DNA from 4 places in the Serratia sp. HNCC26DJ244 genome. Region 1 is predicted to be linked to each of the others. Evidence: predicted binding sites of a transcription regulator. Region 1 holds the regulator's gene; each other region holds the start of a gene.
The links. The regulator PhoB, encoded in region 1, activates phosphate uptake and scavenging genes when phosphate is short. The targets are predictions, from matches to a motif close to CTGTCATAAAACTGNCNNAT.

Region 2: a site for PhoB is predicted at 2,211-2,230, ahead of glpT (glycerol-3-phosphate transporter). Genes of this name have one in related genera too.
Region 3: a site for PhoB is predicted at 2,621-2,640, ahead of pstS (phosphate ABC transporter substrate-binding protein PstS). Genes of this name have one in related genera too.
Region 4: a site for PhoB is predicted at 2,355-2,374, ahead of AC2A06_RS02675 (PhoX family protein). Genes of this name have one in related genera too.

What each region holds. Positions count from the first base shown of each region.
Region 1 is NZ_JBXUGO010000001.1:69,204-74,765, reverse strand. Features, by position in the region: gene brnQ (branched-chain amino acid transport system II carrier protein) at 1-979, opposite strand, end outside; gene phoR (phosphate regulon sensor histidine kinase PhoR) at 1,464-2,786, opposite strand; gene phoB (phosphate response regulator transcription factor PhoB) at 2,814-3,503, opposite strand; gene sbcD (exonuclease subunit SbcD) at 3,757-4,986, shown strand; gene sbcC (exonuclease subunit SbcC) at 4,983-5,562, shown strand, end outside.
Region 2 is NZ_JBXUGO010000017.1:30,160-35,721, reverse strand. Features, by position in the region: gene glpB (glycerol-3-phosphate dehydrogenase subunit GlpB) at 1-393, opposite strand, end outside; gene glpA (anaerobic glycerol-3-phosphate dehydrogenase subunit A) at 383-2,032, opposite strand; gene glpT (glycerol-3-phosphate transporter) at 2,366-3,718, shown strand; gene glpQ (glycerophosphodiester phosphodiesterase) at 3,798-4,889, shown strand; gene AC2A06_RS13695 (LLM class flavin-dependent oxidoreductase) at 4,956-5,562, opposite strand, start outside.
Region 3 is NZ_JBXUGO010000008.1:39,786-45,347, reverse strand. Features, by position in the region: gene pstA (phosphate ABC transporter permease PstA) at 1-451, opposite strand, end outside; gene pstC (phosphate ABC transporter permease PstC) at 459-1,415, opposite strand; gene pstS (phosphate ABC transporter substrate-binding protein PstS) at 1,504-2,544, opposite strand; gene AC2A06_RS08675 (CDP-alcohol phosphatidyltransferase family protein) at 2,904-3,506, shown strand; gene AC2A06_RS08670 (phosphatidate cytidylyltransferase) at 3,506-4,420, shown strand; gene AC2A06_RS08665 (lysophospholipid acyltransferase family protein) at 4,425-5,066, shown strand; gene AC2A06_RS08660 (bifunctional alpha/beta hydrolase/class I SAM-dependent methyltransferase) at 5,059-5,562, shown strand, end outside.
Region 4 is NZ_JBXUGO010000002.1:242,396-247,957, reverse strand. Features, by position in the region: gene cysI (assimilatory sulfite reductase (NADPH) hemoprotein subunit) at 1-286, opposite strand, end outside; gene cysJ (NADPH-dependent assimilatory sulfite reductase flavoprotein subunit) at 286-2,085, opposite strand; gene AC2A06_RS02675 (PhoX family protein) at 2,575-4,464, shown strand; gene queD (6-carboxytetrahydropterin synthase QueD) at 4,702-5,064, shown strand; gene queE (7-carboxy-7-deazaguanine synthase QueE) at 5,120-5,562, opposite strand, start outside.

The DNA.
Region 1 (5,562 bases):
GCATCGAGAACAGACCCAGGATAAATACCAGTTTTTTATAGGATAACGGTAAATATTGTGCGAAAAACTCAGCACAAGCACAGGTCAGGCCAACCGCGGTCACCATACAGGCAATGAAGATCAATGCCGCCAGGAAGAAACTGCCCATGGTACCGAATGTATTTTGTACATAGGCATGCAAAATCACCGCACCATTGGTGGCCTCTGGCACCAGAACACCACTACCGGACCCCAACTTGAACAGACTCAGATAGACCAATGTCAATCCCACGCCAGCAATCAGACCCGCCAGGATGGTATAACGCGTCAACAATCCTCGATCTGTTACCCCACGGGAACGTGCGGCATTGACGATGACAATACCAAACACCATCGCCCCCAAGGTATCCATGGTCAGGTAGCCATTTATAAAGCCAGAAGAGAACGGCACATTCTGATAAGCCTCAACCGCTGGGATAGGTGCCCCCGCAGGCCAGAGCAGCGCAGCGATACCCAGCATCGCCAGGGCAACAATTTTCACCGGTGCCAGAATATGGCCAACAGTATCGAGCAAACGCCCCGGATATAAAGAGATGCCAATCACCAGCACAAAATAGACCAGGCTATAGATAAATAGTGGCAGGGCACCACCACCGGTCAACGGAGCCATTCCCACTTCAAATGAAACGGTCGCCGTACGTGGCGTAGCGAACAGAGGCCCCACGGTGAGATAACAGACCGTCGCCAGCAGTAATCCTGCATGACGGCCTATTGGTGCGCTAAGGGTATCAACCCCCCCGCCAACACGAGCCAGTGCAATCACGGTGACTACCGGTAACCCCACCGCTGTCACCAGAAAACCGATTGCTGCAGTCCAAACATGTTCACCGGACTGTAGACCGACCATCGGTGGGAAGATAATGTTTCCTGCCCCGACGAATAAAGCAAAAGTCATAAAACCTAATGCCAGGATATCTTTTGACGCTAAGCGATGGCTCATAGGATATTGCGCTGCCTGTTAAATGGAATAAATGATTGATTCTTAAAGATGAAGAGTAAGCGGAGGTTTACTCCAACAACGCAGGCTTAGTTAAACGTTTATACCCGTCTTCATGCAAGTTGCAGCAGCTTCTATCGATTATCAGCTATCTGCAGACGAAGCTATTTAGAGGATATGGCCCTGAAAGGCAAGATGAACAACAAAAAGCAGAGTTTTATACCAGAAATAGTTTTACAACCAGTTGATAATCTCAATTTTTCCGTAATAAACACCATATGATTTGTTTAATTTTTAAACAAAAAACACACGGAATGTGACAAATATGACCACCTTGTACATTAAAAAACCGCTATTGATGTCTTAAGCGCGCAAGTTGTGCTTTTTTTTGCCAAAAATAGAATAAATGATGAGCTGAGCATTTCAATGTACCGGTGGGCTCAGGCTCATCCACTGTATATGGAGAAATAGCACAATCGCAGCAGTACTACTCGCCCATTTTCACCTTATTGTCGATGGATGCGGCTGGCACAATGAGTCGTTTCGGCAACGTAAAGATAAAGCGCGTACCTATGCCCGGGTCACTCAAAATCTCCAAGCGTGAATCATGATGACTCAGAGCATGTTTAACAATGGCCAAGCCCAAACCACTGCCGCCGGTCTGCTGTGAACGTGATTTATCAACACGGTAGAAACGTTCGGTCAAACGCGGAATATGTTCTGGAGCGATCCCTGGACCATTATCACTGACCTGGAACTGAGCACCCAGTGGCGTCTGCTGCCAACTTATCTCGATATGGGTGCCCTTTGGCGTGTGATTCACTGCGTTATACACCAGGTTCGATACGGCACTGTGTAGTTGATCTTCGTTACCAAATACCTGCAAATCTTCATTCACCCGGAAGCTAATCTGGTGATTCCCCGCACTCAGGGATTGCGCCTCTCGTTGCAATACACCCAGGATACGTGGAATATCCACCTTTTGATTCATCGCGATACTTGGCGCAGTTTCAATACGTGACAACGTGAGCAACTGCTTCACCAAGCCATCCATGCGTTTGGTCTGTTCTTGCATGGTACTCAATGCTTTATCGCGCACTGAGCCCTCAAGGGCTTCGTCACTCATCATCTCCAAATAGCCCTGCAACACCGTTAATGGTGTGCGCAATTCATGGCTGACATTGGCAAAAAAATTACGCCGGGCCCCTTCCAACTGACGCTTCTGGGTAACATCACGGGCCACCATCAACAATTGCCCTTCGGAATAAGGCATAATGCGGAACTCAACAAAGCGCTCGTTATTCAAGTGCAATGTCAGAGGTTTGAAGAACGCCTGCTGTTGCAGATATTGACTAAATTCGGGATAACGTATCAGGTTCAGAATATGTTGACCGTTATCTTCCGGCCAGCGGAAACCCAGCAAGTGCTGCGCCAGGCCGTTACACCAAAAGATATTACCCTCTACGGTGGTCATCACTACCGCATCGGGTAACGACTCCGCACCACTACGAAAACGTTTGATCAATAAGGCCAGTTCGCGGCGGCGATGGCGGTTACGCTGCTGCATTTTATACAAACCATAAAACAGCGGTTCCCAGCTCCCATGTCCCGGGGGCGGCGTCATACTACGATCAACCCACAACCAGTGGGAAAGTTTCAGTTGGTTATAGAAATTCCAGGCAAGGGCTACCAACACCGATGCCAATAACAACCAAGACAAATAACCAAAAATCAACCCAAGCAATAAAGCAGGGAAGCAAAAAAAGGCCAGTTCCAGCAGCAGTTTCTTCCAGGATAAGCGTTCTAGCACAATAGTGTTTTCTCCAGCACAGGGCTGTCAGTAGCGCGTTGAAAAACGGTAGCCGGTACCGCGAACAGTTTGCACCATTCTATCATGACCACTGCTCTCTAGCGCCTTACGCAACCGGCGGATATGGACATCAACCGTACGGTCTTCTACATAAACGTTAGTGCCCCAAACGTTGTTCAGCAACTGCTCGCGGCTGTAAACACGTTCGGGATGGGTCATAAAGAAGTGCAACAGCTTGAACTCGGTCGGCCCCATATCCAGTGCCAGCTCATCAGCCATCACTCGATGTGAGGAAGGGTCCAGGCTTAACCCCTGCATTTCAATCAATTCCTCTACGGCCATCGGTGAAATACGGCGCATCACCGCTTTGATCCGGGCCACCAACTCCTTGGGCGAGAAAGGCTTGATGATATAGTCATCGGCGCCCACTTCCAACCCTCGAACCCGATCTTCTTCTTCTCCGCGTGCGGTCAGCATCATCACCGGAATATCCCGTGTCATCGCCTCACGCTTCATATACTTGATAAACTGTATTCCAGACCCACCAGGCAACATCCAGTCCAGTAACACCAGATCAGGAAACGGCTCAGACAGGCTCTTTACGGCGCTGTCATAATCCTCAGCTTCCAACGCTTGATAACCATTCTGCTCCAACACAAAGCACACCATTTCACGGATCGGCGCTTCGTCTTCTACCACCAGTATACGTATTGCCATCGTCAACCCTGCCAATGTGTTAGCGGCCTATTACACTCTGCCTGGTCATTATGCGTCAGTTTTATGACAGTTATATGAATAAAACCGCCCCGGGATGACGCTTGGCAGTGAGATTGTTTCAATCCTAGACAAAATACTTCGAGTTGCTTAACAAAACGCCATTCATCTTGTTCAGCGTTTGCCCCTTGCCTGCATCTTGACGGAACTTGGGTATATACTCTGGTGCTATCATCGTTGTCAGCCTGGAAGATTCATGCGCCTGATCCATACCTCTGACTGGCATTTAGGCCAGTACTTTTTCACCAAGAGCCGCGCCGCCGAACATCAATCTTTTCTGTGTTGGCTGGTTGAGCAGGTGCAACAGCATCAGGTCGATGCGCTAATTGTTGCCGGTGATCTGTTTGATACCGGCTCCCCACCTAGCTACGCACGGGAACTGTATAACCGTTTTGTGGTGCAACTACAACACACCGGTTGCCAGTTGGTGGTACTCGGTGGCAATCATGACTCAGTGGCCACACTCAATGAATCACGGGAACTGCTCTCTTGTCTGAACACCACAGTAATTGCCAATGCACAAGCCGAAGTTGATCAACAAATTCGAGTGCTCAACCAGCGTGATGGCCAGCCAGGGGCGGTGCTCTGTGCGGTGCCTTTCTTGCGCCCACGGGATTTAGTCACCAGCCAGGCGGGTGAATCGGGCAACCAGAAACAGCAGGTTTTACAACAAGCTATCGCTAATCATTACCATGAGCTTTATCAGTTGGCCTGTGCACGGCGCGATGCCCTGGGCCTACCCTTGCCGATTATTGCCAGCGGTCATCTAACGACCGTGGGGGTCACCACCTCAGATTCAGTGCGTGATATTTATATCGGTACGCTGGATGCCTTCCCTGCTCAGTTATTCCCCCCCGCCGACTACATTGCGCTGGGCCATATTCATCGTTCGCAATGTGTCGCTAAAACCCAGCATATCCGTTACAGCGGTTCGCCAATCCCGCTCAGTTTTGATGAATTGGGTAGCGCCAAGAGCGTATTGATGGTTGATTTCGCCGCCGGTGAACTACAGCAAGTCACGCCGCTGGAGGTACCTGTTTTCCAGCCGATGCAGTTGATCAAGGGTGATTTGCCACAAATCGAGACGCAATTACAGCAATTTGCCCACTATGAGGGGACATTACCGGTGTGGCTGGATATCGAAGTTGCTACGCAGGATTATCTCAGTGATATCCAGCGCCGCATTCAACAGTTAGCGGAAGATCTGCCGGTTGAAGTGGTGTTATTACGACGTGGTAAACAGCAACGGCAACAGGCGATTGACCGGCAAGAGAGAGAGACCTTGAATGAATTGAGTGTCGAAGAGGTGTTTCAGCGGCGATTAGCCTTGGAAACAGACCTGGACGAGGCACGCCAACAACAGATGCGCCAACTGTTTCAGCACGTGGTGAATGACTTGCATCATCCTGAGGAGCCCTGCGCATGAAAATCCTGAGCTTAAGGCTGAAAAACCTCAATTCGCTACAAGGTGAATGGAAAATTGACTTCACCACTGAACCTTTCGCCAGCAATGGTCTATTTGCCATCACCGGCCCCACCGGTGCGGGTAAAACCACGTTACTGGACGCTATCTGCCTGGCGTTATATCACCAGACGCCGCGTCTGGAGGTCAGCGCCAGCCAGAATGAACTGATGACTCGGCACACCGCTGAATCACTGGCAGAGGTGGAGTTTGAAGTAAAAGGGATCGGTTATCGTGCCTTCTGGAGCCAACGTCGAGCGAAAAACTCACCGGATGGCAGCCTGCAGGCGCCTAAAGTCGAACTGGCGCTACGAGAAAATGGCAAAATTTTAGCGGATAAAATTTCCGATAAAAAAGAGCTGATTGCCTCCATTACTGGCCTGGATTTTGGCCGTTTCACCAAATCGATGATGTTATCTCAGGGGCAATTCGCCGCGTTTCTCAATGCCAAACCTAACGAACGTGCCGAGTTACTGGAAGAACTGACCGGCAGCGAAATTTATGGGCAACTGTCGGCCCGGGTGTTTGAACGACATAAAC
Region 2 (5,562 bases), on a different contig from region 1:
TACCGGGATCGCCTGCGGACTCAACCAAGTCGCCCGGCGCGTGCCCAGTGGCGTAACACGCAAATGGTTCCACTCACAGCTCCCTTGCATGGCAACCCCACAACGTTGCAGCAACTCCTCCGCCTCCCGCGCCAAGGTCGCAACCTGAGTAGCCCCTAGCAGACTGTAAGGATGCTGCGGTGCCTGTTGCTGCAGTGCAGGCAATGCGGCGAGAGGGGAAGTGACTGCCGTACCATCAGGCAATTGCGCCAAGAGATCGAGAGAGCCGGAAGAGAAGTAGAGCGCACTCTGGCCACTACTGACCACGGCACAACGCTTGCCAGATTCCGCCAAGCGAATCGCACAGCTCAACCCGGCTAATCCTCCGCCAATCACCACCACATCAAATTGCATCATCCGCCTCCTGTTGGCACTCGCCAGGCGCATCCAAACCACATAAACCTTGATAAACCCAACTGGTGAATTCACTTTCCCGCAGGGCATCGCCCCAGGCAATCGGGCGTACACCTTTCCAGCGCTCATTGAGGAAATGGGAAAGTTGTTCAATAGATTGTTGCGGGGTTGTCATCTTAAAACGCGTCAGTAAACCCGCAGCACGACAGGCACACAGTTCCCCTTGGCAGGTGCCCATGCCGACACGGGTACGCCGGCGTAAATCGACCAGGTTATTCACCGTCAGCGAGTTCACTGCATAGCGAACTTCCCCGGCGGTGACCGCTTCACACTCACACACCAGGCTGTTATCCAGCCGATTGCCGGACGGCACCAAGCTGGCGAGATCACCATGACGATAGACCGCCGAACCGCGGATGCTGGCCGGAAGAGAAACCACACTACGCACTGTCTCTTCTGCCGACTGACGAGAACCCGGTAACGCCTCTGTGGCGGTAGTACAAGGCGTATCGACCCCCAGTTTGGCGCACACCTTATCCGTTACCCACTGCGCCATCAGTCGGTAAGTCATCAGTTTACCGCCAGTAATGGTGATAAACCCCTCCAACCCATCGCGCACTGCGTGGTCGAGCAGCACAATGCCTCGGCTGACGCTGCGCCCAGAAGGATCATCATCACAAGCAACCAATGGCCGCACGCCAGCGTAAGCACGCAGAATACGGGTTTGTGCCAATTCAGGTGCCAATAGCGAACCTTCACGGAGCAACAGGTCCACTTCCTGCGGCGTGACCACCATATTGTCAATCTGGTCATAATCAATATGCGTCGAGGTGGTACCAATCAGCGAGATGGTATCCCCTGGCACCAGAATGTCGGCATCGGCGGGTTTTCGGCAGCGGTTAATCACCATGTTGTTAATGCGATGCCCCAAGATCAGCAATGCCCCCTTGGCAGGGAACATACGGACACGCAGGTCGGCATACTCGGCGATTTGCTGCCCCCAGATGCCGGCAGCATTCACCACCACCGGCGCATGGATATCATAATGGCGCGCTAATTGATGGTCGAAAACGCGCACGCCGGTCACACGATCAGCTTCACGCAACAACCCCGTCACTTGGTGATAAGTCAGGATCTGTGCGCCATGCTCACGGGCATCGAGCATATTGGCGGCCGTCAAACGGAAAGGATCTACCGTACCATCCGGCACGCGTACCGCGCCAATCAAGTCAGGATTTGCCGCGGGTTCGAGGTGGCGGGCCAATTGGGGATCAATCGCTTCAGCCTCAATCCCGGCCTGGTGGCAAGCCGAGATAAATTGCTGCTGATACGCCAGTGAATCCTGTGGCAAGGTAATAAACAGGCCATTAGTCGGTTCAATACAGTGATGGGCAATACGCTTAAGGATGCGATTCTCTTCAATGCATTCACGGGCCGATTCACTGTCGGTCACAGCATAACGAGCCCCACTGTGTAACAACCCATGGTTACGCCCTGTCGCCCCGGTAGCGATGTCATGCCGTTCCAATAAAATACAGCGCAATCCCCGCCGCGCGCAGTCACGAGCAATCCCCGCGCCGGTAGCCCCGCCGCCAATGATGATCACTTCCGTTTCAGTCACTGGTGAGTTGTTACTCATCACGCCCCCTAATTCTATGGTAATAGGGTTATTTAGGCATAACTCCAGGAACAATTGTTTGATAAGGAGCAATAACGAGCAATAAACGAAAACAAAAAGCCACAATAGTGATTCAAATCACGCTAATCGCCCCTTAGCCACACTCAAAACGCTAATAAATCACTCAAAAAAACATTAACCGTTATAAATATGTAACAAATGCGCGCCACATCACAGAGAAAAATGCCAGTTTTCACTAGGATGATGCTCGTTATAGAACACCATCCGCTCAATCATCTCCAGGAGATCCTTTTCCTGCTGATGTAATAACTGATAAAGCCATCGGAGGCGCTCATGCTGAGTATATTTAAACCAGCCGCACACATTTCCCGTGTGCCACTCGATAAGGTAGATCCGCTCTACCGTAAGCTGCGCTGGCAAATTTTTATGGGGATTTTCTTTGGTTACGCCGCCTACTATCTGGTGCGTAAAAACTTCACCCTGGCGATGCCGTATCTGGTCGAGCAAGGGTTCAGTCGTGGTGATCTCGGCTTTGCACTGTCAGGTATTTCAATCGCCTATGGTTTCTCCAAATTTATTATGGGCTCGGTATCTGACCGTTCAAACCCTCGGGTTTTCCTGCCTGCCGGGTTGATCCTCTCCGCCGCTGTGATGTTATTCATGGGCTTTGTGCCTTGGGCTACCTCCAGCATTGCTATCATGTTCGTGCTGCTGTTTCTGTGTGGTTGGTTCCAAGGTATGGGCTGGCCGCCTTGTGGTCGTACCATGGTGCACTGGTGGTCACAGAAAGAGCGTGGCGGTATCGTTTCGATATGGAACTGTGCCCATAACGTGGGCGGGGGCTTGCCACCATTGCTGTTCCTGCTCGGTATGGCCTGGTTCAATGACTGGCGTGCCGCACTGTATATGCCCGCGTTTGCCGCGATCCTGGTCGCACTGGTCGCCTTTGCCTTAATGCGTGATACGCCACAATCTTGTGGTTTGCCACCCATTGAAGAGTACAAAAACGACTATCCAACCGACTACAGCGATAAAGCGGAAGAAGAACTCACTGCCAAGCAAATCTTCATGCAGTATGTCTTGCCTAACAAGTTGTTGTGGTACATCGCCTTCGCCAACGTGTTTGTCTATTTGCTGCGTTATGGCATTCTTGACTGGTCGCCAACCTACCTGAAAGAAGTGAAACACTTCACACTGGATAAATCATCCTGGGCCTACTTCCTCTACGAATACGCCGGTATTCCAGGCACCCTGCTGTGTGGCTGGATGTCGGACAAGGTGTTTAAAGGTAACCGTGGTGCCACCGGGGTGTTCTTTATGATCCTGGTCACTATTGCCACCGTTATTTACTGGTTGAACCCGGTGGGCAACCCGGGCATCGATATGGCTTGTATGATCGCCATCGGCTTCCTGATCTACGGCCCAGTGATGTTGATCGGCCTGCACGCCCTAGAGCTAGCACCGAAAAAAGCCGCAGGTACTGCGGCGGGCTTCACCGGTCTGTTCGGTTACCTGGGGGGGTCAGTGATAGCCAGTGCAGTTGTGGGCTACACCGTGGACGCCTTCGGCTGGAATGGCGGTTTTATGGTGTTGATCGGTGGTAGTGTGGGGGCGGTATTGCTGTTACTGCTGACCATGTTCAGTGAGAACAAACACAAGGCAGAACTGGCCGCCAAACGCCATTAACAACATATTTGCATGATTTAAAGGCCGCTTCGCGGCCTTTTTCCTTCCTCTGACAGCAATCAATAAGGAGTACAATGAAATGCGGACTCAAGTTAAAGCTCTGCTAACAGGGATGCTGCTTGTCACCTCAATGGCTACTGCGGTCCAAGCCGCAGAGAAAGTGGTCATTGCTCACCGAGGTGCCAGCGGTTATCTACCGGAACATACGCTACCGGCAAAATCGATGGCTTATGCCATGGGAGCGGATTATCTGGAACAAGATGTGGTAATGACCAAGGATGATAAGCTAATTGTCCTGCACGACCACTACCTGGATCGGGTCACCGATGTCGCGAAAAAATTCCCTGACCGTCACCGTAAAGATGGGCGTTATTATGCCCTCGACTTTACGCTAGCAGAGATTCAGAGCCTGAAGTTTACCGAAGAATTTTTGGTCAAAGATGGCGTTCAGCAGCAGAAGTTCCCTAATCGATTCCCGATGTGGAAATCCGACTTCCGCATCCATACGCTGCAAGATGAAATTGAGATGATTCAAGGTATGAATCACTCTACCGGCAAAAATGTGGGCATCTATATAGAAACCAAAGCGCCTTGGTTCCACAAAACTGAAGGGAAGGATATCTCCAAAGCGGTGCTGGAAGTGCTGAAATCCTACGGTTATACCAAGAAAAGCGATAAGGTCTACTTGCAGAGCTTTGATGCCCCAGACTTGCAACGGGTGAAAAAAGAGCTCCTACCTGCCATGAACATGGACATCAAACTGGTTCAGTTGATCACCAATACTGATGATCAGAAGGTGATCGAAACCATGGAGATCCACCCAGATGGTAGCCTGACCCCCTACAGCTATGACTGGATGCTGAAACCAGGCGGTGCCGCCAAACTGGCTAAATATGCCGATGGTATTGGGCCATGGTATCCAATGATTGTGAAGAGCACTTCAACGCCAGGCCACATTGAGCTGACCACCTTGGCGAAAGAGGCTAAACAGCAAGGCTTGCAGGTCCACCCTTACACCTTCCGTTCTGATCCAGGGCAGGTTCCTCCTTATGCCAAGGATTTCAACGATATGTTGAAAATTTTCTATATCGATGCGGGGGTTGATGGTGTATTTACCGACTTCCCGGATAAAGCCGTGAAGTTCCTGCAACAACACCAGTTACACCAGTAAACCCAACCAAGCCCCATCCACTCGGGTGGGGCTTCCAGAAAATACTCCCCATAACGTCACTTCAGCTTATGCCGATTCACGGGCTATAAATGCTCGAAATTGGGGAGCAATGACAGTAGCTAGCACGTCGATATTATTTTTTACCAGAGCGAACGGCAGCGCTCCCGTATCAACGTGAGCCAAGAACTGTTGCTGCCGGTAGAGCTGATACTGATATTTCATCTTGGCGAGAATAGTGTCGGCCGAACCAATCATCATGGCATTATCAATGGCCAGCGAATGGCGCAGAAAATCAATAGATGTCGAATCAGCACGTAATTCTTTCATCATTCCGTTGAAATAAGGGTAGAACTCCTCAACCGCCTGTTCATCACTCTGCGCAGTATGGAACCAACTCGTGGTGGTGATGGGCATCACCTGCATCGGATGGCCGGCTACCACTGCTGCTTGCCGATAAGCATCGATCGCCATTTTAAAGTTGTGAGCACTCCCTGCCAACGTCGTTATCATCATCGGCAATCCCTTATTTGCTGCACTCACCGCGCTGTCACTATGGCCACCCACCGCGTGCCATATTTTCAATTTCCCATTCATTGGCTGCGGGTAGATCTGCGCATTCACCAACGGTGGCCGAAATTTCCCCTGCCAGTTGATGGGCTGTTGCTGTTCACTT
Region 3 (5,562 bases), on a different contig from region 1:
CCGCCCATCCAGAGAAGTGCTCCATTTTAGCCACCACCACGGTGTAAACAAACAACCCCACCACGATTGACGGCGCAGACAGCAAAATATCGTTAATAAAGCGGATCACCTCAGCCAACCAGGATTTACGGCCATATTCCGCCAGATAAACGCCTGCCATGATGCCCAACGGTGTACCGAAGATGGTCGCCCACAGAATCAGCAAACCACTACCGGCAATGGCGTTAGCCAAACCGCCGCCCGCCGTATTGGGTGGTGGCGTCATTTCGGTGAATAACGCCAGCGACATACCATCGATGCCCTTGGTAATGGTAGAAAACAGAATCCACACCAACCAGAACAGACCAAAGGCCATCGTCGCCAGTGACAAGAACAGTGCAATGCGGTTTTTCTGGCGGCGCCAAGCCTGCATTTTACGGCGGCTTTCCGCCAGTTCTACAGAATCCAACATGGTCACTTTAACGCCCCTCATTTTTAGCCAAGCGCATAACCATCAGTTTTGACAGCGCAAGGACGATAAAAGTGATAACAAACAGGATCAGCCCCAGTTGCATTAATGCTGAGGTGTGCAGCCCCGACTCCGCTTCAGCGAATTCATTGGCCAATGCTGAGGTAATACTGTTGCCAGGCATAAACAGTGAGAAACTGTCGAGTTGGTAGGTGTTACCGATAATGAAGGTGACCGCCATGGTTTCCCCCAAAGCTCGCCCCAGACCCAGCATAATACCGCCAATCACCCCATTTTTAGTAAACGGTAAGACAATACGCCAAATCACTTCCCAGGTAGTACAACCAATACCGTAGGCGGACTCTTTCATCATTACCGGGGTTTGTTCAAATACATCACGCATAACTGCGGCAATGTAAGGAATAATCATAATAGCCAGGATCACCCCGGCAGCCAGAATACCGATACCGAAAGCCGGGCCAGAAAATAATTCACCAACAATCGGAATACCAGAAAGGACATTGCCCACCGGAGTCTGGAAATATTGGGCGAACAGTGGAGCAAACACGAACAGGCCCCACATACCGTAAACAATACTTGGGATCGCCGCTAACAGTTCAATGGCGATACCTAACGGGCGCTTAAGCCAATTAGGGGCGAGTTCCGTCAGGAACAGCGCAATACCAAAACTGACCGGGACCGCAATGATCAAGGCAATCAGCGAGGTGACTAACGTCCCGTAAATAGGGACTAAGGCACCGAACTGCTCAGCGGGTGCATCCCACTCTTTGGTCCACAGAAAAGCGAAACCAAACGCCTGCATACTTGGCCAGGAGGCAATAATCAGCGAAACAATAATGCCGCCCAGCAGCAATAAGGTAATCAGCGCGGCCAGTCTAACCAGCGCGCTGAAGATAATGTCACCGTTTTTACTCGGTGCTTTAATGGTCGGTTTAGGCCCAGCCATAGATTACTCTTCTGTTATAAAGCTTAAAGGGCTCAGCTTACTGAGCCCCGACACATCAGGCAAGGTGTATACCACACCTCTTGTGTTTTTAGAATAATGCTTTACCAGAGCTGTCTTTGATATTGGTCTTCCAAGCTGCACGGACTTGCTCAACTACCTCATCTGGCAGTATAGCGTAATCCAGTTCAAGAGCCTGTTTAGCACCCTGGTTATAGGCCCAATCAAAGAACTTCAGTACTTCTGTACCTTGCTCTGGTTTCTTCTGCTCTTTGTGCATCAGAATAAAGGTAGTGGAAGTAATTGGCCAAGCATTATTACCTTTTTGGTTGGTCAAGTCCTGAGCGAAGGTTTTACTCCAGTCGGCACCTTTGGCTGCAGCGCTAAAGCTCTCTTTGGTTGGGCTCACTGGCTCACCATCAGCAGAGATTAATTTAGTGTAGGCCAGATTATTCTGTTTGGCATAAGCGTATTCTACATAACCGATAGAACCAGGTAAACGTTGGACAAATGCAGCAATACCGTCATTGCCCTTACCACCTAAACCGGTTGGCCACTTAACCGTTGAACCGGTACCCACTTTCTCTTTCCACTGAGCATTTGCCTTAGACAGATAGCTGGTAAAGACGAAAGAAGTACCAGAACCGTCTGCACGGCGTACCACGGCGATATTCTGATCTGGCAGCTTAACGCCTGGGTTCAGTTTAGTAATCGCTGGATCATTCCATTTTTTGATATTGCCCAAATAGATATCACCCAGGGTTTGACCATCGAGAGTCAGTTCACCGGATTTGATGCCAGGGATATTGACCGCCATCACCACACCGCCAATCACGGTTGGGAACTGAAACAGGCCATCGGCAGCCAGTTTGTCATCAGGCAGCGGGGCATCGGAAGCACCAAAGTCAACGGTGTTAGCAATAATTTGCTTCACGCCACCAGAGGAACCAATCCCCTGATAGTTAACTTTATTGCCAGTCTCTTTCTGATAAGAATCTGCCCACTTGGCATAAACCGGAGCGGGGAATGTCGCACCTGCACCGGTCAAGCTCGCAGCAGCGAATGCAGATACAGAGACCAGGGAGATAGTCGCTGCGACAATGCTGGCGACAGTGGTACGCATCAGTTTCATGATCCCTCCTAATGGGATATTTAAAAATCGACTTCGGGCTGTTTGAGTCAAATAAAGTATTGCTGATTGAAGGAAAATAGGACAGTTTCATGACAGTAAAATGTATAAAATATTACAGTTATATGACAGTGATTGGATTTCTTATTTTTTTCTTTACTTTCAATTAATTAAAAATAATCATGCAAAATATCGGCTGAGTAAAACCCTACCGATCCTCACTCAAACTCTGCACATATCGCCGTTTAAGCTGCTGCAGTGTTGGCTTTCCGCACTGACTCTCGTCCCTTGAATGATGACAGATAATAATCTGAACGATAGTATTGGTCGTTAATCAAAAGAATAAATACCAGGGAATGATAATGACACTCTATAGGATTAAGCCTGCCTTTCAGGCCTTGTTACGTCCAATGATGTATTGGCTGGAAAAACATCATGTAACAGCCAACCAGGTCACACTGGCCGCGATGGTGCTCTCATTTCTGGTTGGCGGAATACTGATGCTATTTCCGCAACCTGGTCTGTTTTATCTGCTTCCGATTGTGTTATTTATCCGTATGGCGCTCAATGCACTGGATGGCATGTTAGCCCGGGAGTGCAACCAGAAAAGCCGCCTCGGGGCGATACTGAATGAAATCGGTGATGTCCTTTCTGATGTTGCCTTATATCTGCCTTTTATCTTTCTCGCAAACAGTAACGCACCGCTGGTATTGGTGATGTTATTCATCATGGTGTTAACCGAATTTTGTGGAATTCTGGTACAAACCATTAACGGGACACGTAACTATGCTGGGCCACTGGGTAAAAGTGACCGGGCGTTGGTGTTTGGTTCCTGGGGTTTGGTGCTGGCTATCTGGCCGCAACTGGTTAGCTGGAACAATCTGGTGTGGGGCATAGCAACGTTATTACTGGTCTGGACGGTCATCAATCGCTGCCGTAGCGCCTTGGTAGAGGAGCCGCAATAATGTTGCTGGAAAAATCCCTGGCAGTCATTTTTGCCCTGTTACTGATCGCTACCCTCATTAATGGGCTGTTGGTCTGGTTGCGCCCAGAGAAAAACTGGCGTGAATTAACGCTGCGCATCCGTACCTGGTGGGTCATTATCATCTTGTTTTCCCTGGCGATGATTAGCCCCCACTGGCTGGCATTGACTTTTTTCGCGCTGGTCAGTTTTATAGCGTTGAAGGAATATTTGACCCTGATTCCCTCCCGATATTCTGACCGGATGCCCATATTGTGGATGTTTATCGCCATTCCCATCAACTATTGGCTGATTGGCGCTAACTGGTATGGCATGTTCATTGTGTTTATTCCGGTCTATGTCTTTTTATTCCTTCCCGCTCGCATGGTGATTTCTGGCGATACGCATAGCTTTCTAAGCAGTGTGTCGCAGTTACACTGGGGCCTGATGACTACGGTCTTTGCCTTCAGTCATGTGGCATTTTTGCTGGTTCTCCCTGCCAATGGCCAGCAAACAGGGGCCCTTTTGGTGCTATTTCTGGTCGGTCTGACAGAATTTAACGACATTACACAGTATCTGTGGGGCAAATCTCTGGGGCGGATTAAAGTCACGCCGAAAGTCAGCCCAAATAAAACCCTGGCTGGCTTGCTCGGTGGCATCGCCAGCACCACGTTGGCGGCGGTATTACTTGGCCCGCTACTCACCCCATTAAGCTGGAATATGGCGCTGCTGGCCGGGTTGATTATTGGTGTAACGGGGTTCTGCGGTGATATTGTGATGTCAGCGATCAAACGCGATATCGGTGTAAAAGATAGCGGAACACTGCTCCCTGGCCATGGCGGTATTCTTGACCGCTTGGACTCCCTGATCTTCACCGCTCCGGTTTTCTTCCACTTTATTCGTTATTTCTATTACTGACATTATGGTGAAAAAATTTCTCAAAACACTATTTTCACTCTGTATCGTCTGGCCGGTAATTTGGTTATGGCTTGGGCTGCGAGTAAAACACCCACAACGACTGCCCAAACAAGGGCCGGCGATTATCGTGGCAAATCATAACAGCCATATGGATGCGTTTACGCTGTTATCACTGTTCTCAATTCATCAACAACACAATGTCCACCCGGTGGCCGCTGCAGACTATTTTCTACGTAACCGCTGGTTGGCGTGGTTTACGCTTAATATTCTCAATATTATCCCGGTCTCGCGCCAAGGAGGGGAAACCAATCCACTGGCGCTTTGTGAACAAGCATTACGCGACAATAAGATTCTGATCCTGTTTCCTGAAGGTAGCCGTGGTGAACCAGGAAAATTGGCACCACTAAAATCAGGGCTGTGGCATCTTAGCCAAAGTCTGCCGGAGGTACCAATTATCCCCATCTGGCTGAAAGGGACAGAACAGGTTATGGCAAAAGGCAACCGCATTCCTTTGCCGTTGTTTATTGATGTCAATGTGGGTGAGCCACTGTACTCTCACCCGGATAAGAGCCAGTTTAAGGAAGCGCTATTACAGCGTTTATTACAACTCCGGCAGGAGACTCAAGGAAATGAATCCCATGATTAATACCCGTACGCCAGACGAGAAGTGTTTTCTGACCAGCGACCAGACTGAACTGTTTTATCGCCACTGGCCGGCTCAGGAAAACGGTGAAATAAATAAAATCATCGTTTTGTTCCATCGTGGCCATGAGCACTCTGGGCGTATGCAACACATTGTTGATGAATTAGCTATGCCGGATAGCGCATTCTATGCTTGGGATGCACGGGGACATGGGCGTTCGCCAGGTCAACGCGGTTACAGCCCATCGCTGACCCGCTCAGTACAGGATATGGATGAATTTGTTCGCTTTGTTGCTGCCGAAAATAATGTGCCCCTGGAGAATATTACCGTGGTAGCACAAAGCGTTGGGGCGGTACTGGCTGCGACCTGGGTACACGACTATGCGCCAGCCATTCGCGGCTTGGTGCTGGCATCACCCGCTTTTAAGGTTAAGTTGTATGTACCGTTTGCACGTAGCGGGCTGGCACTTTTGCACCGTTTGCGCGGGTTGTTTTTCGTC
Region 4 (5,562 bases), on a different contig from region 1:
ATTGCTGTGGCGTGATAATGCCCCCAGGTAAGCGGCAACGCAGCATCATGGCGTGGCGTGGTTCCAGTTTTTGTTCGGCACGTTCAGCGCGGATGTCTCGATCATCTTGCTGATACATGCCGTGGAAACGGATCAATAAAAAGTTATCGCCAGAGAAGCCGCCCGTCAGGCCATCAGTTAAATCATCGCTAATGGTGCCACGGAGGAAATTACTCTCTTTCTTCATGCGTTCGGCATCAACCAATTTGCCTGTTACCTGTACAGGCCCAACGTGTTTATCATTCATCAGTACACATCCCGCTGATAACGGCGCTCTTGGCGCAGCTCACTTAAAAATTCATCTGCCTGCTCGGTATCCATCCCACCGTGTTCGGCCACCAGTTCTACCAAGGTCTCTTCAACGTCTTTCGCCATATGGTTAGCATCGCCACACACATAAAGATGTGCCCCTTGCTGGATCCAACGCCAAACTTCAGCCCCCTGTTGACGCAATTTGTCCTGCACATAAACCTTATGCGCTTGATCACGGGACCAGGCCAGATCAATTCGGGTTAACAGCCCTTCTTTCACATAGCGCTGCCATTCAACTTGATATAAAAAGTCTTCGGTAAAATGGGGATTACCAAAGAACAACCAGTTATCCCCTTTGGCACCCACCGCTTCGCGCTGCTGCATAAAAGCGCGAAATGGCGCGATACCGGTACCCGCGCCAATCATGATCATCGGTATTTGTGGATCTGCGGGCAGGCGGAAATTGTCGTTATGCTCAATGAACACCCGCAGTTCTGCTTCCTCTTCCAGGCGATCCGCCAAAAAACTAGAGGCACCACCCGCACGGGCACGACCATCCACCTCATAGCGCACCACCCCGACGGTAATATGCACTTCGCTTTCATTTTCTGCTTGTGAGGAGGCGATAGAATACAAACGCGGTGCCAGTGGACGCAGTAAACCAACCAATTGCTCCGCTGCCAGATCGACAGGAGCCTGACGAACCATATCGACGATCGGCGTAGAATGTGCGTAGTGTTGCAAACTGGGTTTATCCGCCAGCAAGCCTATCAACCGCTCATCTCGCGACAGCGCGGCGTACTTTTCCACAATCGGTGCGGTGTTCTGTGTCAGTTCAAAATGGTGCAACAAAGCATCGCGCAGTGATTGAGTTTTCCCTTCTACCGCCAGCAACTCATCGCCACTCAGCCACAACAGTTGCAGTAGTTCCTCCACCAGCGCGGGATCGTTATCAAACCAGACACCCAGCGCATCCCCCGGCTGGTAACACAAGCCGGAACTACCCAGATCAATTTCGATATGGCGAACATCCTTACTCGAACCGCGCCCGGTAATTTTTTGATTCAGCAGCAATTCTGCCGTCAATGGGTGTTGTTTATCATAGGGGGAAGTGGTGGGTTGAATGCGCGCATCACCGAGCGGCGTAACAGGAACCAGCGTTCCCGCTGTAGCACGAGCCTGCAGGATGGTCACAATCTGTTGACGCCAAGCGACGGCCTGTTGCTGATAGTCCACATCAGCATCAATGCGATCTAGCAAGCGTTCTGCACCCAGTTCCGCCAGTTTGCCATCAAAATCTTTACCAGACTGGCAGAAATTCTCATAAGAACTATCCCCCAGACCAAATACCGCAAAGGCCGTTTCAAGCAACTTGGGCGCTTTTTTTGAATGCAGGTATTTATGTAGTGCCACCGCTTCTTCTGCAGGGTCGCCCTCCCCTTGAGTCGAGGCTACGATCACCAACAGCCGTTCCTGAGTAATCTGTTTGAACTTATAATCACCGGCATTCACCAAAGTGACGTTCAGCTTGGCTGCCAATAGGTCGTCACGCAGTTGCTCCGCCAGCCGGCGTGCGTTACCGGTTTGCGAGGCAGAGATCACGGTGATACTGGCGGCTTCAGCTGCCACTGGCACATGAGCCGCACTCTGCGCTTGCGGATTCACCAAGCCCCATAAATAACCGGACAACCACGCCAACTGTGTTGGTGAGTATTCACTAATCGTCCCCTGAAGGCGCGTCAACTGTTCCGCTGACAGTGGCAGTAAAGATGTTGCAGAAACCTGAGTCGTCATCGTGGTATGGATATCCTATGCTTAGCCAGTATCAGCTGTTTCATTGTCATTTTTAAGGCTTTATCCTTAACAGACCGAGGGAAGTCTGTAAAGTTACCCAGCTCCATCGCAATGACTAAATAAGTGATAGCAATAAATAATAACCAAAATGACTATATAGCAGGCGCTATGGGATGAGCCTCAGGGGAACGCCGAATTACGAGCCCCCCAATATCTTGATTAAACGTTGAATATACGGTGACGGACACACTGCCTATTTAGTATTAGCCCTGTCATAAAAACCTTATAAAACAGAAAAATACCCCCTCCACTGACATCTATTGCTATCTATTAGCATCGTTATCACTTAAGTGAGTTTGATAGCTATCATTACCCCCAAACAGCAAGAATGAATTGCTTTCATATTGCGGTGTAACATTTATGAAACAATTGCTCACTATTATAAGAATCAAATTTGTTTATGGTATCTACTCGCAGGAAGCTAACTCCATGAAGAATAATCCGAATCAATTTAACGACCCTACACTGAGCAATCCTACTCGCCGCAAACTGTTAATCGGTAGTGCCAGCGCTATTGGCATCACCCATTTTCTCGCTGGTGGTGTACTCGGGATGACTGGTGAAGCGCTAGCAGCTGACTTACCAACCAGTAATCTATTGGGATTCAAAGGCATTGCCGCTTCCACCGCAGATGAGGTGGTTATTGCCCCAGGTTACAAAGCCGAGGTGTTGATCTCATGGGGTGACCCTTTGGTGAATGGCGCTGCCGCATTCGATGCCAACGGTGGCAACAGTGCAGCCGACCAAGAAAAACAGTTCGGTGATAACAATGACGGTATGAGTTTCTTCCCAATTGATAAAAATCATGGCGTGATGGCGATCAATAACGAATACGTCAACGAGCAATACTTGTTCGCCCACGGTGGCACCCAAGCCACCAGCCTGGACGATGTACGTAAATCCCAAGCCGCACATGGTGTGTCTATCGTTGCGGTAAAACGCATTGGTGATAGCCAACGCTGGCAAGTTGAGCGTCCTTCGCGCTATAACCGCCGCATCACCGCCAATACTGAAATGCAACTCAGCGGCCCGGCTGCGGGGCATCCACTACTGCAAACTGCAGCCGACCCCTCTGGCCGCCGTGTCCTAGGTACACTCAATAACTGCTCCAACGGCAAAACCCCTTGGGGCACCTATTTGACCTGTGAAGAAAACTTCGAAACCTATTTTGGCACTCAGCAAACTGATTACAAAAATACGCCAGAGCAAAAACGCTATACATTGAAGGCCAATGAGCCAGAACGTAACTGGTCAACGTTTGACGAGCGTTTCGATGTAGTGAAGAACCCCAACGAGCTCAACCGATTCGGTTGGATTGTTGAAATCGATCCGATGAACCCGAAATCTACCCCCATAAAGCGTACTGCTCTGGGGCGCTTCAAACACGAAAATGCCGCCGTGACGATAGCCAAAGATGGCCGTCTCGTAATTTATATGGGTGACGATGAGCGCGGGGAGCATATTTACAAGTTTGTCTCCAAAAACAAGTTCGATAGCGCCAACCCGGCAAATAACAGCAACCTCTTGGATGAAGGTAATTTGTACGTGGCTCAGTTTGACGGGGACAGCAATGGCACTCCGCTCAAGGGCACAGGACGTTGGATTGCTTTGGAGTTTGGCAAAAATGGCCTAACACCGGAAAATGGTTTCAAAGATGCAGCGGAAATATTGATTTTCACGCGCAAAGCCGCATCACACGTTGGCGCAACCAAGATGGACCGCCCTGAGTGGATAGCAGTCAATCCGCACGATGGCCGTGTCTATTGCACCTTGACCAATAACAACAAACGTGGCGAAGCTAACATGCCGCTCAACGCGGCGAATCCTCGCCCCAATAACGTTTATGGTCAGATTATTCGCTGGAATGAAAGTGGCGATGCGACAGCCGATAATTTTACTTGGGACATGTATGCACTGGCTGGCAACCCACTAGCCCATCCGCAAGGCGTTAACCGTGGCACCCCAAACATTACGGAAGATAACACCTTTAACAGCCCTGACGGCCTGGGATTCGACAGTGCTGGCCGTTTGTGGATCTTAACCGATGGTAAATACAGCAACAAAGGTGATTATCTGGGGCAAGGCAATAACCAGATGCTGGCGGGCGATCCGCAAAGTGGTGAGATCCGCCGCTTTATGGTCGGGCCAAAGTCATGCGAATTGACTGGACTCACCTTTACTCCAGACTATAAAACGATGTTTGTTAACGTTCAGCACCCAGGGGAAGAAGGAGACTCTCACTTCCCGCATAATAGCCCACGTCCACGCTCGTCTGTGTTAATGATTACTCGTGAAGATGGTGGCGTGATCGGCGCTTGAGGATTGGCTATTTAACATATACCCAAGTTCATTCAAGTTGCAGGACAAAACGCAGTGCGTTTTGAACAGTGCTTGCGCTGGCTCCGAAGGAGCGAGGCCCCAACGGGGTGAGCCTCAGGGAAGAGGCAAATAATTGTAACCAACACCGCCGCAGCTTGATTGCTGAATGGGTATAGATGGCAACGGGAACCGCTTTCCAGTACTATTCGACAGTTTTAAATCAATAAGGCTGGGTCAATGGTCACTACGTTGTTTAAAGATTTTCAGTTTGAAGCCGCACATCTCCTACCTCATGTACCAGAAGGCCACAAATGCGGCCGCCTGCATGGGCACTCTTTTACAGTGCGTTTAGAAATCACTGGGGAAGTCGATCCCCACACTGGCTGGGTAATGGATTTTGCCGAGCTGAAAGGGATATTCAAACCGATTTGGCAGCGCCTTGATCACCATTATTTGAACGATATTCCAGGGTTGGAAAACCCAACCAGCGAAGTCCTCGCCGGTTGGATCTGGCAGCAACTGAAGCCGCAACTGCCAATTCTGTCGGCGGTGATGATCAAAGAGACCTGTAGCGCTGGCTGTGTGTACAAAGGTGAGTAAACCGATGTCAGTAACTCATTGGGCTGTAAGGAAATAGCCCATATGGGCTAGGGTATCAGGCAATATTGAGGTACTTGTGCGTCTGCATTGAAAGCCGCCAATTACGAGCAATACAGGTTTCAATACATAGACGCGTTGCTTCTTCCTGCTGGCTGATGGGTTGTAAAGCGATAATACGCCGCTTTTCATCCTGCAAAGCCGCCAGCAGTTGATCTAATGCTTCAATATCACGTTCACGCCCAACCGGATGTTTGATCTCATCGGCTCGTATCAGCGCCTGTGGCAAGACCTGCAAGCCACCACGCATCTTCACTTTTGGCGAAACCGTCACCCAGGTATTAGGCGAACAGAGAACCTCATAAGTACCACTGGTTTCTATCTGGCAACTGTAACCCTGGCTCTCGAGCAAGGTGGTCAGTGGTATCAAATCATAGATACAAGGTTCCCCACCCGTAATAACGATATGGCGAGCGGTATAACCTTGCTGTTGGATCAACA